DNA from 2 places in the Variovorax sp. P1_H2 genome. Region 1 is predicted to be linked to the other one. Evidence: riboswitches for the same ligand, from Rfam matches in the RefSeq annotation. Region 1 holds a riboswitch; the other holds the start of a gene.

Region 1 (4,301 bases):
AAAAGGCCTCGCCCGCGCGTCGCGGTGCCGCGGCGGCGGCGGCCGCCAAGGGTCCCCCACCGGCGCGCAAGCGCGCGCGTTGAAAGCCGAGCCCATGAAGCTGTTTCCTTCCGGACATGCCACCCATCCGCAGTGGCGCATGGCGGCGGGGTTGGTGCTGGCCCAGTTGCGGGCGCAGATGGCGCTGCCCGACTACGCGCGTTCGCCGACGCTGGGCCTGCTCTACATCACCGATCACTACGGGGAAGACGCCCAGGAGATCCTCGATCACCTGGGGGCCGAACTGCCCGAGATCACCGACTGGACCGGCACCGTGGGTGTCGGCGTGGCCGCCAACAACGCCGAGTATTTCGATGAGCCAGCGCTCAGCGTGATGCTGTGCGAGTTGCCGAGCGACCAGTACCGCGTGTTTTCCGGCGTAGCGCCGCTCGCCAGCTCGGAAATGAGCGGCTTCGCGGCCCATACCGCCCTGGTGCACGCCGACCCGCGCACGCCCGAGCTCGGCGAACTGATCGCCGAGATGGCGGAGCGCACCGACACCGGCTACCTGTTCGGCGGCCTGTCGTCGGGCCGGGTCGGCTCGCTGCAGTTCGCGATCGGCGGCAACGGCAACATCCGCGGCCATGGCGCGGTTGGCGGCGTGTTCTCGGGCGGCCTGTCGGGCGTGGTGTTCGGCGAAGGCGTGCGGCTGGTCTCGCGCGTGACCCAGGGCTGCCAGCCGGTGTCGCGCGAACGCGAGATCACCGAGGCCGACGGCAACCTGCTGCTCGAGCTCGACGGCGAGCCCGCGCTCGACGTGCTGCTGGCCGACCTGCGGGTGTCGCTCGATGCGCCCGAGCAGGCGATCGATGCCGTGCGCGCCACGCTGGTCGGCCTGGCCGAGGCCGGCAGCGACGGCGTCCGGCGCACCGGCGATCTGGGTGCCGACGTGAGGGTGCGCCACATCATCGGTCTCGACCCGACGCGTCGCGGCGTGGCGATCGCGGATGTGGCAGCGGCCGGCATGCGCATGAGCTTCTGCCGCCGCAATGTGCAGGCCGCGCGTGCCGACCTGATGCGCGTCTGCGCCGAGATCCGCGAGGAACTGGAGCCCCAGGAGCAGACGCTGGCGACCGCGCGCGAGATCGCGGCCGGCGAGGCCGAGGCCGCGCCGCATCCGGCGCGCCGCATCGCGGGCGCGATCTACGTCAGCTGCTCGGGCCGCGGCGGGCCGCACTTCGGGGCCCCCGGCGCCGAGCTCCAGATCGTGCGCCATGCGCTCGGCGACGTCCCGCTGGTCGGCTTCTTCGCCGCCGGCGAGATCGCCCGCAACCACCTCTACGGCTATACCGGCGTGCTGACCGTCTTCACGGGCGATGACTGAAGGCCCCCACGCTCCCCCACTGCGTGTGGGTCGCTGCCCCCCGAGGGGGCCGCAGGCCGCCTTGGGGCGGCCCGGCGCCGGCCTGAGAGCTTAGGCCGGCTGCAGGGTCGGGGACAGCCCTGAGCGGGCACCGGTGAAGGCGAAATCGACCTCCGGCGCCAGCCCGCTGACGATCCGCGCGATCGACTTGCCGGAGCCGCAGGCGTGGGTCCAGCCCAGCGTGCCGTGGCCGGTGTTGAGGAACAGGTTGGGAAGCCTGGACGCCCCGATCAGCGGCACGTTGCTCGGCGTCACCGGGCGCAGCCCGGTCCAGAACTGGGCCGCGGAGGCGTCGCCGGCGCCCGGGAACAGTTCCTCCACGCGCCGCACGATCGCCTCGCAGCGCACGGGGTTCAGGTCGCGGTCGTAGCCGTTGAGCTCGGCGGTGCCGGCAATGCGCAGGCGGTCGCCCGCGGCCGAGGTGTAGCGCGAGAACACCAGCTTGAACTCGTCGTCGGTCAGCGAGACCTGGTGCGCCTTGGAGGCGTCCCGGACCGGCATCGTCACCGAGTAGCCCTTGGCCGGATAGATCGGCAGCCGGATGCCCAGCGGCGCGGCCAGGAGGGGGCTCAGCGAGCCCATCGCCAGCACGTAGGCGTCGCCGCGGATGCGCTGGAAGCGGCCTTCGTCGTCGGTCGCCTCGACGTGGTCGAGGCGGCCGCCGGCTGCGCGCAGCGCGGTCACGGTATGGCTCATGAGGAAGCGCACGCCGGCTGCCTCGGCCAGCCCGGCCAGCCCGCGCGCGAAGCGGTTGGCATCGCCCGATTCATCCTCGGCCGTGTAGGTCGCGCCGGCCAGCTGCGGCCGGATGTGCGACAGCGCGGGCTCGAGCCTCACGGCCTCGTCGGCCGAGATCACCCGCCGGTCGCAGCCGAGCGCGCGCATCTGCTCGGCGGGCTCCAGCGCGGCGTCGAACTCCTTCTGCGTCGTGTAGAAGTGCAGGATGCCCTGCGTGCGCTGGTCGTAGTCGATCCCGGTGTCGCGCCGCAGCTGCTGCAGCGTGTCGCGGCTGTAGGTGCCCAGGCGCACGATCTGCTCGATGTTGTGGCGGGTGCGCGCCGGCGTGCATTCGCGCAGGAACGAAAGGCCCCAGAGCCACTGGCGCATGTCGGCGCGGATGCGGAACAGCAAGGGCGCATCTTCCTTGCCGAGCCATTGCAGCACCTTGAGCGGCGCCCCCGGGTTGGCCCAGGGCTCGGCATGGCTGACCGAGATCTGGCCGCCGTTGGCAAAGCTGGTTTCCGCCGCCGGCGTGGCCTGGCGGTCGATCAYGGTCACATCGTGGCCGAGTTGCTGGAGGTAGTAAGCCGAAGTCACGCCGAGCAGGCCGGCGCCAAGAACGATCACGCGCATATCGAGAACCCTTGATGGTTGCAGCGCTCGAACGCAACGGAGACGGCATGCTGTCGAAACGAAAGCAACCGGACCGTGCGTCCAAGTTGCCGCTCCCCCTGTCCTCGGTACCTGAGAGATTCACCCGCTGCGCCCGCAGCGGGTTTGCTCCTTCGGTGCACCACGCGCGGCGTGATGGCTCTCCAGACGGCTTTGACAGTGAACTGCAGTACGAGCCCATCGCGTGGGCCGACCTGAGCGTTTATGGGAGTTTGCGCCTTCGGTGGGGCCCCTGGGCCCGCTCTCCTGCAGTGGGCGGATTGTAGCGGCTAAGGGCGCCGGAAGGCGAAGTCGAGTTCGGGCCGAAGTCCGCTGACGATCCGCGCGATCGACTTGCCCGCGCCGCAGGCATGGATCCAGGTTCGAGCGCCGGGCGCGGTGTTCAGGAACAGGTTGGGGAGGCGGGTCTTGCCGATCATCGGCAGCCGGTTGGTGCTGGCCGCGTGCATGGCGGTATCGAAACTGGCCCGCGCGGCGTCGGCGACGCCGGGCAGCAGCATCTCGGTGCGGCGCACGATCGCCCGGAAGCGGTCCGAGTCGGGCTCGGCCTCTTCGTCGAGCCCGGCCCGCACGACGGCCCGGACCTGCAACTGGTCGCCGGCCGGCGTTTCGATGCGCGTGATGCGCAGCTTGCCCTGGCGGTCGCGCAAGGGCATGCGCGGCGCCAGCGAAGGGTTCAGGATCGGCATCGTGACGATGTATTCGCGCACGAAGCGCAGCGGCATGTCGATGCCCAGGTCTTCGGCGTGCGGCACGCTCGACGCACCCAGCGCCAGCACGTAGGCCTGTGCGCGCAAAGTGGTCGGCTCGCCGGCGGCATCGAGCAGCTCGACATGGTCGATCCGGCCGTTGCGTTCCTTGAGCGACACCACGGTGTGCCGCGTCATGAAGCGCACGCCGGCGGCGCGGCACAGGAACACCAGGCTGGCGGCGAACTGCGCCGGATCGCGCGCCGGGTCTTCCTGCGCGTGGGTCGCTCCGGCCAGCTTGCCGCCCATCGCCTTCAGCGCCGGTTCCAGGACGATGGCTTCGTCGGCCGACAGCAGCCGTTCCTCGCAGCCGAGGCTGGACCAGTGCGTGGCGCCGGCCGTCCGGACCCGGAAGGCCTCGGGATCGGTGTAGATGTTCATCAGGCCGGCCGAGCGCGAGCCCTGGGGCACTCCGGCTTCGTCGCGCAGGGCGCGCGCGCTCTTGCGGCTGTACGCCGCCAGTCGCACGAGATGGTCGAGGGGATCGCGCTTGGCCGGCGTGCCGACGGCCCGGTCCATCAGCCTGGAGAGGCCGCGACGGATGCCGCTGCACAGCCTGGACAGCTTCCTGCCGCGCCGGGGCGATGCCGCTGCGGCCGGCGCTGCGGTCGCCAGGCCGCGTGCCTTGGCCGCCGGCGTCGCATGCCGGTCGACCACGGTCACTTCGTGTCCGAGCTGTTGAAGATAGTAGGCCGAGGTCACGCCGAGCAAGCCCGCGCCAAATACAACCACGCGCATGTCCGAATCCTTTTGGGAGG
Region 2 (8,194 bases), on a different contig from region 1:
GGCGGCCAGTACTTGGCCTGCCGCAGGCTGGTCAGCGGGAAGGCGCCGAGCTCGCGCGAGTAGGGCCGGGTCCATTCGGTGCCGAGCAGGCTGGCCGCGGTGTGCGGCGCGTTCTTCAGCGGGTTGTCGTCCTTCGGCCAGATGCCTTCCTCGATGCGGCGGATCTCGCCGCGGATCGCGATCATCGCCTCGATGAAGCGGTCGAGTTCGGCCAGCGGCTCGCTCTCGGTCGGCTCGACCATCAGCGTGCCGGGCACCGGGAAGCTCAGCGTCGGCGCATGGAAGCCGTAGTCGATCAGCCGCTTGGCGACGTCCTCGGCGCTGACGCCGCTGGCGTCCTTGAACGGGCGCAGGTCGAGGATGCACTCGTGTGCCACGTGGCCGTTGGGGCTTGCGTACAGCGTCGGGTAGTGGTCCTTGAGCCGCGCGCTGATGTAGTTGGCGCTGAGGATCGCGGTCTCGGTCGCGGCCTGCAGCCCCTTGGCGCCCATCATCCGGCAGTACATCCAGCTGATCGGCAGCACCGCCGCGTTGCCCAGCGGCGCCGCCGACACCGCGCCCACCGCGCCGTTCGACGGCAAGCCGCCGGTCGCGTGTCCCGGCAGGTAGGGCACCAGGTCTTCCACCACGCACACCGGGCCGACGCCGGGGCCGCCGCCGCCGTGCGGAATGCAGAAGGTCTTGTGCAGGTTCAGGTGGCTGACGTCGCCGCCGAACTCGCCCGGCGCCGCCACGCCGACCAGCGCGTTCATGTTGGCGCCGTCGACGTAGACCCGGCCGCCGTGCGCGTGCACGATCTCGCAGAGCTCCTTGACGCGGGTCTCGAACACGCCGTGGGTGCTGGGGTAGGTGATCATCACCGCGGCGAGCGTGGCGCTGTGCTTCTCGCAGGCGCGCTGCAGGTCGTCGATGTCGACGTTGCCGTCGGCGTCGCAGGCGGTCACCACCACCTTCATGCCGACCATCTGGGCGCTGGCCGGATTGGTGCCGTGCGCCGACGAGGGGATCAGGCAGACGTTGCGGTGCGTGTCGCCCCTGGCTTCATGGAAGGCCTTGATGGCGAGCAGGCCCGCGTACTCGCCCTGCGAGCCGGCGTTGGGTTGCAGGCTGATGCCCGCGTAGCCGGTGGCTTCGCAGAGCCAGGCGCGCAGCTGGGCGTCGAGCTGTGCGTAGCCATGCAACTGGTCGGCCGGTGCGAAGGGGTGGATGTTCGCGAACTCGGGCCAGGTGATCGGGATCATCTCGCTGGTCGCGTTGAGCTTCATGGTGCAGCTGCCGAGCGGGATCATGCTGCGATCGAGCGCGAGGTCCTTGTCGCTCAGGCTGCGGATGTAGCGCAGCATCGCGGTCTCGCTCTTGTGGGTGTTGAACACCGGGTGCGTGAGGAAAGCGCTGCTGCGGCGCAGGTCCTCGGGAAGGCGCAGCTGCGCCGTGGCGGCGATGGCGTCGAAGTCGGGTCCCCGCGTGCCGGCCGTTGCGAACAGTCTCCACAGCATCTCGACGTCGGCCCGGGTGGTGGTCTCGTCGAGCGAGAGGCCCAGGTGATGCTGCAGCCGATGGCGCAGGTTGACGCCGGCAGCCAGGGCCCGTTCGTGGATGGCCTGGGTGTCCTCGCCGGTTTGGATCGTGAGCGAATCGAAGGCCGTGCCGTTGACCAGCTCGCGGCCCATCTGTTCGAGGCCCTGGGCCAGCACCGCCGTCAGCAGGGCGACGCGCTGCGCGATGCGGCGCAGACCCTCGGGCCCGTGGTAGACCGCGTACATGCTGGCGACCACCGCCGGCAGCACCTGCGCGGTGCAGATGTTGGAGGTGGCCTTCTCGCGCCGGATGTGCTGCTCGCGCGTCTGCAGCGCGAGCCGGTAGGCCGGCTGGCCGTGGGTGTCGACGCTGACGCCGACCAGTCGGCCGGGCAGCGAGCGCTTGAACTCGTCGCGGCAAGCCAGGTAGGCCGCATGCGGGCCGCCGTTGCACATCGGCATGCCGAAGCGCTGGGTGGTGCCGCAGACGATGTCGGCATCCCACTCGCCGGGCGGTGCCAGCAGCGTCAAGGCCAGCAGATCGGCTGCCACGCAGAAGGCGGCTTCGCACTGGTGTGCATAGCCGGCGAGCGGACGCAGGTCGTGCACCTGGCCGGTGGTGGCGGGGTACTGTGCGAGCGCGCCGAAGAAGCCGCCGCTGGCCATCAGATGCGGCAGGGTCTCGGACGCGGTGCTGACCTTGACCTCGATGCCCAGCGGCGCGGCGCGCGTGCGGATCACCTCGATGGTCTGCGGATGGCAGTCGCCCGAGACCAGGAACACGTTGCTCTTGCTCTTGACGCTGCGCCGGGCCAGCGTCATTGCCTCGGCGGCCGCGGTGGCCTCGTCGAGCATCGAGGCGTTGGCGATCGCCATGCCGGTGAGGTCGCAGACCATGGTCTGGAAATTGACCAGCGCCTCCATGCGGCCCTGCGAGATCTCGGCCTGGTAGGGCGTGTAGGCGGTGTACCAGGCCGGATTCTCGAGCACGTTGCGCAGGATCACGCCGGGCGTGTGGGTGCCGTAGTAGCCCTGGCCGATGAAGCTCCTGGCCACCTTGTTCTTCGCCGCGATCGCCTTCAGCTCGGCCAGCGCGTCGGCCTCGGTGATCGGCGCCGGCAGCCGCATCGGGCGGCTGCGGCGGATTGCCGGCGGCACGATGCCGTCGATCAGTTCGGCGCGTGTGGTCGAACCGACCGCAGCGAGCATGGTCTGCTCGTCGTCGGCTTCGATGCCGATGTGGCGGGCGATGAATTCCTCGGCGTTCTGGAGGTCGCGCAGCGAGAGGTGGGAAGGCACGGGAGTCGGCATGGAGGGCTCGGGTGATGGTGCGGGAATCAGCTTTCGGCGGAGAACTTCTCGTAGGCGGTCCCGTCGAGCAGCGCCTCGAGCTGGGTCGGGTCGCTCATGCGCACCTTGAAGAACCAGCCCGCATCCATCGGCGCGCTGTTGGCCAGCGAGGGGTCGGCGCGCAGCGCCTCGTTGACCTCGGTGATTTCGCCCGAGACCGGCATGAAGACGTCGGCCGCGGCCTTGACCGATTCGACGACACCGGCGACGTCGCCCTGCGCGAAGCCCTTGCCGACTTCGGGCAGGTCGACGAAGACCACGTCGCCGAGCGCATCCTGCGCGTGCACCGTGATGCCGACGGTGACCAGCGCCGCGTCGGCTTCGGGGCGCACCCACTCGTGGTCCTTGGTGTACTTGAGGGTCATGGGAAGAACTCCTTGAAGAAAGGCTGGCTTGGAAAAATCGGGTGAGGGACTGTCAGCCCCGGTGGTAGCGGGCCGGCACGAAGGGCATCGTGCTGACTTCCATCGGCACCGGCTTGCCGCGCACCATGGCCTGGATCCGCGTGCCGGGCTCGGCATAGGCGAGCGCGACATAGCCCATCGCGATCGGCCGGTCGACGCTGGGGCCGAGCAGGCCGCTGGTGACCTGGCCGATGGCCAAGCCCTCGAAGGACTCGAGCACGGTGCCGTCGCGCACCGGCACGCGCTCCAGCGCCACCAGGCCGACGCGCTTGCGCTTCAGTGTCTCGTGGTCGAGATGGCCGGCCGTTCCATTGGCGGCGATGAGCTGCGCCAGCACCCGGGCCGCACCCGGGAAGCCGCCTTCGCGCGCTCCGCCGCTGCGCCGGACCTTCTGGATCGCCCAGCCCAGCGCGGCCTCGACCGGCGTGGTGCTTTCGTCGATGTCGCTGCCGTAGAGGCACAGGCCGGCCTCGAGCCGCAGCGAATTGCGCGCGCCCAGGCCGATCGGCTTGACCTCGGGCTGGGCCAGCAGCAGGCGGGCCAGCGCTTCGGCGTCCTTGGCGGCGACCGAGATCTCGAATCCGTCTTCGCCGGTGTAGCCGCTGCGCGTGACGAAGGCCGTGATGCTGCCGATCTGCACCGCGCCGCCGGTCATGAAGACGAAGCGCTCGACGCCGGGCGACAACCTGGCCAGCGTGGCCGCGGCCTGCGGGCCCTGGAGCGCGAGCAGGGCGTGGTCGGGCATCGGCAGCACCTGGCAGCGCTGGCCGATCCGGGCCTGGATGTGGGCGATGTCGGCCTGCTTGCAGGCGCCGTTGACGATCACGAACAGTGAATCGTTGCCTTCGTTGAAGAACATCAGGTCGTCGAGGATGCCGCCCTGTTCGTTCAGCAGCAGCCCGTAGCGCTGCTTGCCGGGCGCCAGCCCGATGACGTCGACCGGCATCAGGCTTTCGAAGGCGGCGGCGGCATCGGGCCCGGCCAGGCGCAGCTGTCCCATGTGGGAGATGTCGAACYGGCCCGCGGCCTCGCGCGTGTGCTTGTGCTCGGCCATCAGGCCGGTGGGATATTGCACCGGCATCGAATAGCCGGCAAAGGGCACCATGCGGGCGCCGAGCGCCAGGTGCAGGCCGTGGAGCGGGGTCTTCAGCAGATCGTCGGATGCGGCAGCCAAGGGCGGTTCTCCAAAAGGGGCAGTGCTTGTTCCATGGCGAGAAGCCATGGGCCACCCCTGCTGTCCGCTTTACCTGAGAGATTCGCCCCACGATCGGGGTTTGCTCCTTCGGTGGGCGGTGCGACGCGACTTTCGCGACCAACCGCCTCTCTCCAGCAAGGAAACGCCCTGAATTGGGGCGTCTTGTCAGTCCTTTTGCCTGAGCGTTCGGGCCCTTGGTTCGGGGGACCTGCGCCTTCGGCGGCCCCACCGCGGCGGGACGCTCTCCTGACCGTTGGAGTGTAAGGGAATCGGCGGGCCGCCGGCCGGCGACTTCAATGCACCGGCGACGCGGGGAGCAGTTTGTCGATGCGCTCGCGGATCGCCTCGGCGCGCGCGACGCCCGCCATCTTCTCGATCTCGTCGAGCATGGTGCTGGCGGTGGCCAGCATCGAGGTCCGGTCGCGCGCCGCCCGCAGCGCCTCGCGCAGGCGTTCGGCGAGCACCGGATCGCGGCGCACGAACATGCGCTCGCAGAGGTCGAACAGGAACATGCGCGTGGTGGCCATCGAGGGCTTGCCGTCGAAGGCGTCCGCCGCGACCGGCGCATCGTCGATCGGGCGGTCGCGGAGGTAGCCCTCCTGCACCAGGTGGCGCGCCACCCGGCCGGCTTCTTCGCGGCCGCCGAACAGCGCCCCGAAATCTGTCAAGGAGCGCTGGCCGTCGGCCATCAGCAGCAGGGCGCGCTCGCGCTGGCCCAGCGTGCGGCGGCCGGGCTGGAGCTCCAGGCGCGCTTTGTCGGTCTTGGTGAGGAACATGGATTGCGGTGGCGATCGGTAGACGAGCGCCGCAGCATGGAGCCCCCGCGTGACGGTTTGATGAAACCGCCCGCCCAGCCGCTATTTCGCGTAGACCAGATCACGCAACCCGAGCGAGATGCCGGGCACGTAGGTGACCACCATCAGGCAGGCCAGGATCACCAGCACGAACGGGATGAGGTACGGCACGATGCGGTCGAGCGAGATGCGTGCCACCGTGCAGGCCGCGAACAGGTTGACGCCGAAGGGCGGCGTGATCATGCCGAGCGCCAGGTTCACCACCATGACCAGCCCGAAGTGCACCGGATCGATGCCGAAGTGCTGCGCCACCGGCGCCAGGATCGGCGCCAGCACGATGATCGCCGCGCTGGTCTCGATGAACATGCCGATCACGAACAGGGCCGCATTGACGCCGAGCAGAAACATTGCCGGCGACTGCAGCACCTCCTGCAGCCAGCGGCCGATCGCGTCGGGCACGCCGGCGCGCGTGATCAGGAAGGCGAACAGGCCGGCGTTGGCGATGATGAACATGATCACCGACGAGGACACCACCGACTTGCGCAGCACCGCATAGAGTTCGGCCGGCCTGATCTCGCGGTAGATCAGCGTGCCGACGATCAGCGCGTAGAGCACCGCCACCGCCGACGCCTCGGTGGGCGTGAAGATGCCGCCGTAGATGCCGCCCAGGATGATCACCGGCATCAGCAGCGCCCAGCCGGCGCGCCAGGTCGCGGTGCCGACGCCGAGCCGGCCGTCGCCGTCGTTCTTGCCCAGTCCCTTGAACTTGCAATAGACGTAGACGAAGGCCATCAGCGCCAGGCTGATCAGGATGCCCGGGCCGAAGCCGGCGATGAACAGCTCGCCGATCGAGACCTCGGCGCTGACGCCGTACAGGATCATCGGGATCGAGGGCGGGATGATGACGCCGAGTTCGGCGCTGGTGGCCTGCAGCGCGGCCGCGTAGCCGACCGGGTAGCCGTGCTTGATCAGCGCCGGGATCAGGATCGCGCCGATCGCGAAGGTGGTCGCCACCGAAGAGCCCGACACCGCCGCGAAGATCATGCAGGTCAGCACGCAGGTCATCGGCAGGCCGCCCTGCACGCCGCCCACCAGGCTCTTGGCGAAGTCGACCAGCCGGCGCGAGATGCCGCCGGTCTCCATCAGGTTGCCGGCCAGGATGAAGAAAGGAATGGCGGCGAGCGGAAACTTGTTGATCGCGTTGAACATCTCCTTGACGGAAATCAGCATGTTCGCGTTGGAGGCCTGGATGCCGAGCACCGAGGCCAGGCCGATCGAGACGGCGACGGAGATGGTGAGTGCGAAGCACACCACCATGGTCGTGATCATCACGGCGGTCATTGAGCGGTTTCCAGTTCGTTGCGCTGCGGGTCGATCAGGTTGGCGATGATGCCGATGACGCAGAACAACCCGCCCACCGGCAGCGCCGCGTAGGCCCAGAACATCGAGACCGATTCGAGCCCGGCCATCGACTGCACGCTGCCGCGCTGCGCGTAGTCCCAGCCCCACCAGATGATGACTGCGATCAGGGTCAGCGCGGCCAGGCATACGACCCAGTCGAGCACCCGGCGGACCTTGGGCGGGCTCCAGCGGTAGAGCACGTCGACGCTGACCATCGCGCCCTGGCGGAAGGCGGTCGGGATGCCCATGAAGACCATCCAGATCAGGCTGATGCGGATCAGGATCTCGGACCATTCGGCCGGTTGTTCGAGGACGAAGCGGGTGACGATCTGGAACACGCCGAGCGAGGAGGCGACCACCAGCATGAAGCAGGCGATCGCCATCGCCAGGCCGGTGGTCCAGCGGTCGAGTGCGAGGAAGGCGGATTTCATAGGGGCATCAGGGATTCGAACGAAAAAGCGCCCGCCAGTGAGACTGAGCGGGCGCGCGCTGCCGCGAGAATGTCGCGGCCGCGGATGGCATTACTTGACGTCGCGGATCTTGTCGAGGTTGGCCTTGCCGAACTGCTTCTCGAACTCGGCGTTGACCGGTGCCAGCGCGGCGACGAACCTGGCCTTGTCGACGTTGTCGATCACAGTCATGCCCTTGGCGCGCAGATCGGAGACGCCCTTGGCATCGTCCTCGTCGACGCGAGCCCGGTTGGCCTTGATGGCTTCCTTGGCGGCGTCGAGGAAGGCCTGCTTGTCGGCGGCGCCGAGCTTGTCGAAGGCGGCCTTGTTCATCACGAAGATGCAGGGCGAGTAGACGTGGCCGGTCAGGGTGAGGTGCTTCTGCACCTGGTCGAACTTGGCCGAGATGATGACCGGCAGCGGGTTCTCCTGGCCGTCGACCGTGCCTTGCTGGAGCGCAGTGAAGACCTCGGGGAAGGCCATCGGCGTGGTGATGATGCCGAAGCCCTTGTAGGCCGCGATGTGCACCGGGTTCTCCATGGTGCGCATCTTCAGGCCCTTGAGGTCCTCGGGCGCCTTCACGTCGCGCTTGCTGTTGGTCATGTGGCGGAAGCCGTTCTCGCCCCAGCCCAGCGCCTTGAATCCCTTGGCGTCGAACTTGACCAGCATGTCCTGCCCGATCGGGCCGTCCAGCACGGCGCGGGCGTGTGCCTTGTCGCGGAACAGGAAGGGGACGTCGAGGATCTTGGTCTCGGGCACGAAGTTCGGCACCGGGCCGGTCGAAGAGAAGGCGAGTTCCTGGGTGCCGAGCTGCACGGCCTCGATCGATTCGCGCTCGCCGCCGAGCGAGCCGTTGTAGAAGGTCTCGACCTTGTAGCGGCCGTTGGTGCGCGTCGCGACTTCCTTCGCGAAGGTGTCGATGGCGACCCCCTGGTGCGAGTTCTGCGAGGTCGAGATGCTGATCTTCATCGTCGTCTGCGCAAGGGCCGCGCTCGCGATGCCAAAGCCGAGGATCAGGCCTGCGGCCAGTTGGCTCAATTTCATGGGGATGTCTCCAGAATGGGAAAGAGTGCGGGCCCGGGCC

The links. Region 1 has a riboswitch for glycine ahead of AC1D2E_RS13210 (D-amino acid dehydrogenase). Riboswitches for the same ligand answer to the same signal wherever they lie in the genome.
Region 2: linked by a shared signal. The riboswitch ahead of gcvT (glycine cleavage system aminomethyltransferase GcvT) and the one ahead of AC1D2E_RS13210 (D-amino acid dehydrogenase) in region 1 are both predicted to bind glycine.

The regions. Positions count from the first base shown of each region.
Region 1 is NZ_JBFUCJ010000030.1:56,968-61,268, reverse strand. It holds gene AC1D2E_RS13215 (FIST signal transduction protein) at 95-1,363, shown strand; gene AC1D2E_RS13210 (D-amino acid dehydrogenase) at 1,454-2,755, opposite strand; glycine riboswitch at 2,844-2,951, opposite strand; glycine riboswitch at 2,952-3,053, opposite strand; gene AC1D2E_RS13205 (FAD-dependent oxidoreductase) at 3,064-4,301, opposite strand, start outside.
Region 2 is NZ_JBFUCJ010000022.1:17,226-25,419, forward strand. It holds gene gcvP (aminomethyl-transferring glycine dehydrogenase) at 1-2,828, opposite strand, end outside; gene gcvH (glycine cleavage system protein GcvH) at 2,855-3,232, opposite strand; gene gcvT (glycine cleavage system aminomethyltransferase GcvT) at 3,285-4,445, opposite strand; glycine riboswitch at 4,496-4,611, opposite strand; glycine riboswitch at 4,627-4,725, opposite strand; gene AC1D2E_RS10495 (hypothetical protein) at 4,760-5,242, opposite strand; gene AC1D2E_RS10500 (TRAP transporter large permease) at 5,324-6,601, opposite strand; gene AC1D2E_RS10505 (TRAP transporter small permease) at 6,598-7,092, opposite strand; gene AC1D2E_RS10510 (TRAP transporter substrate-binding protein) at 7,183-8,154, opposite strand.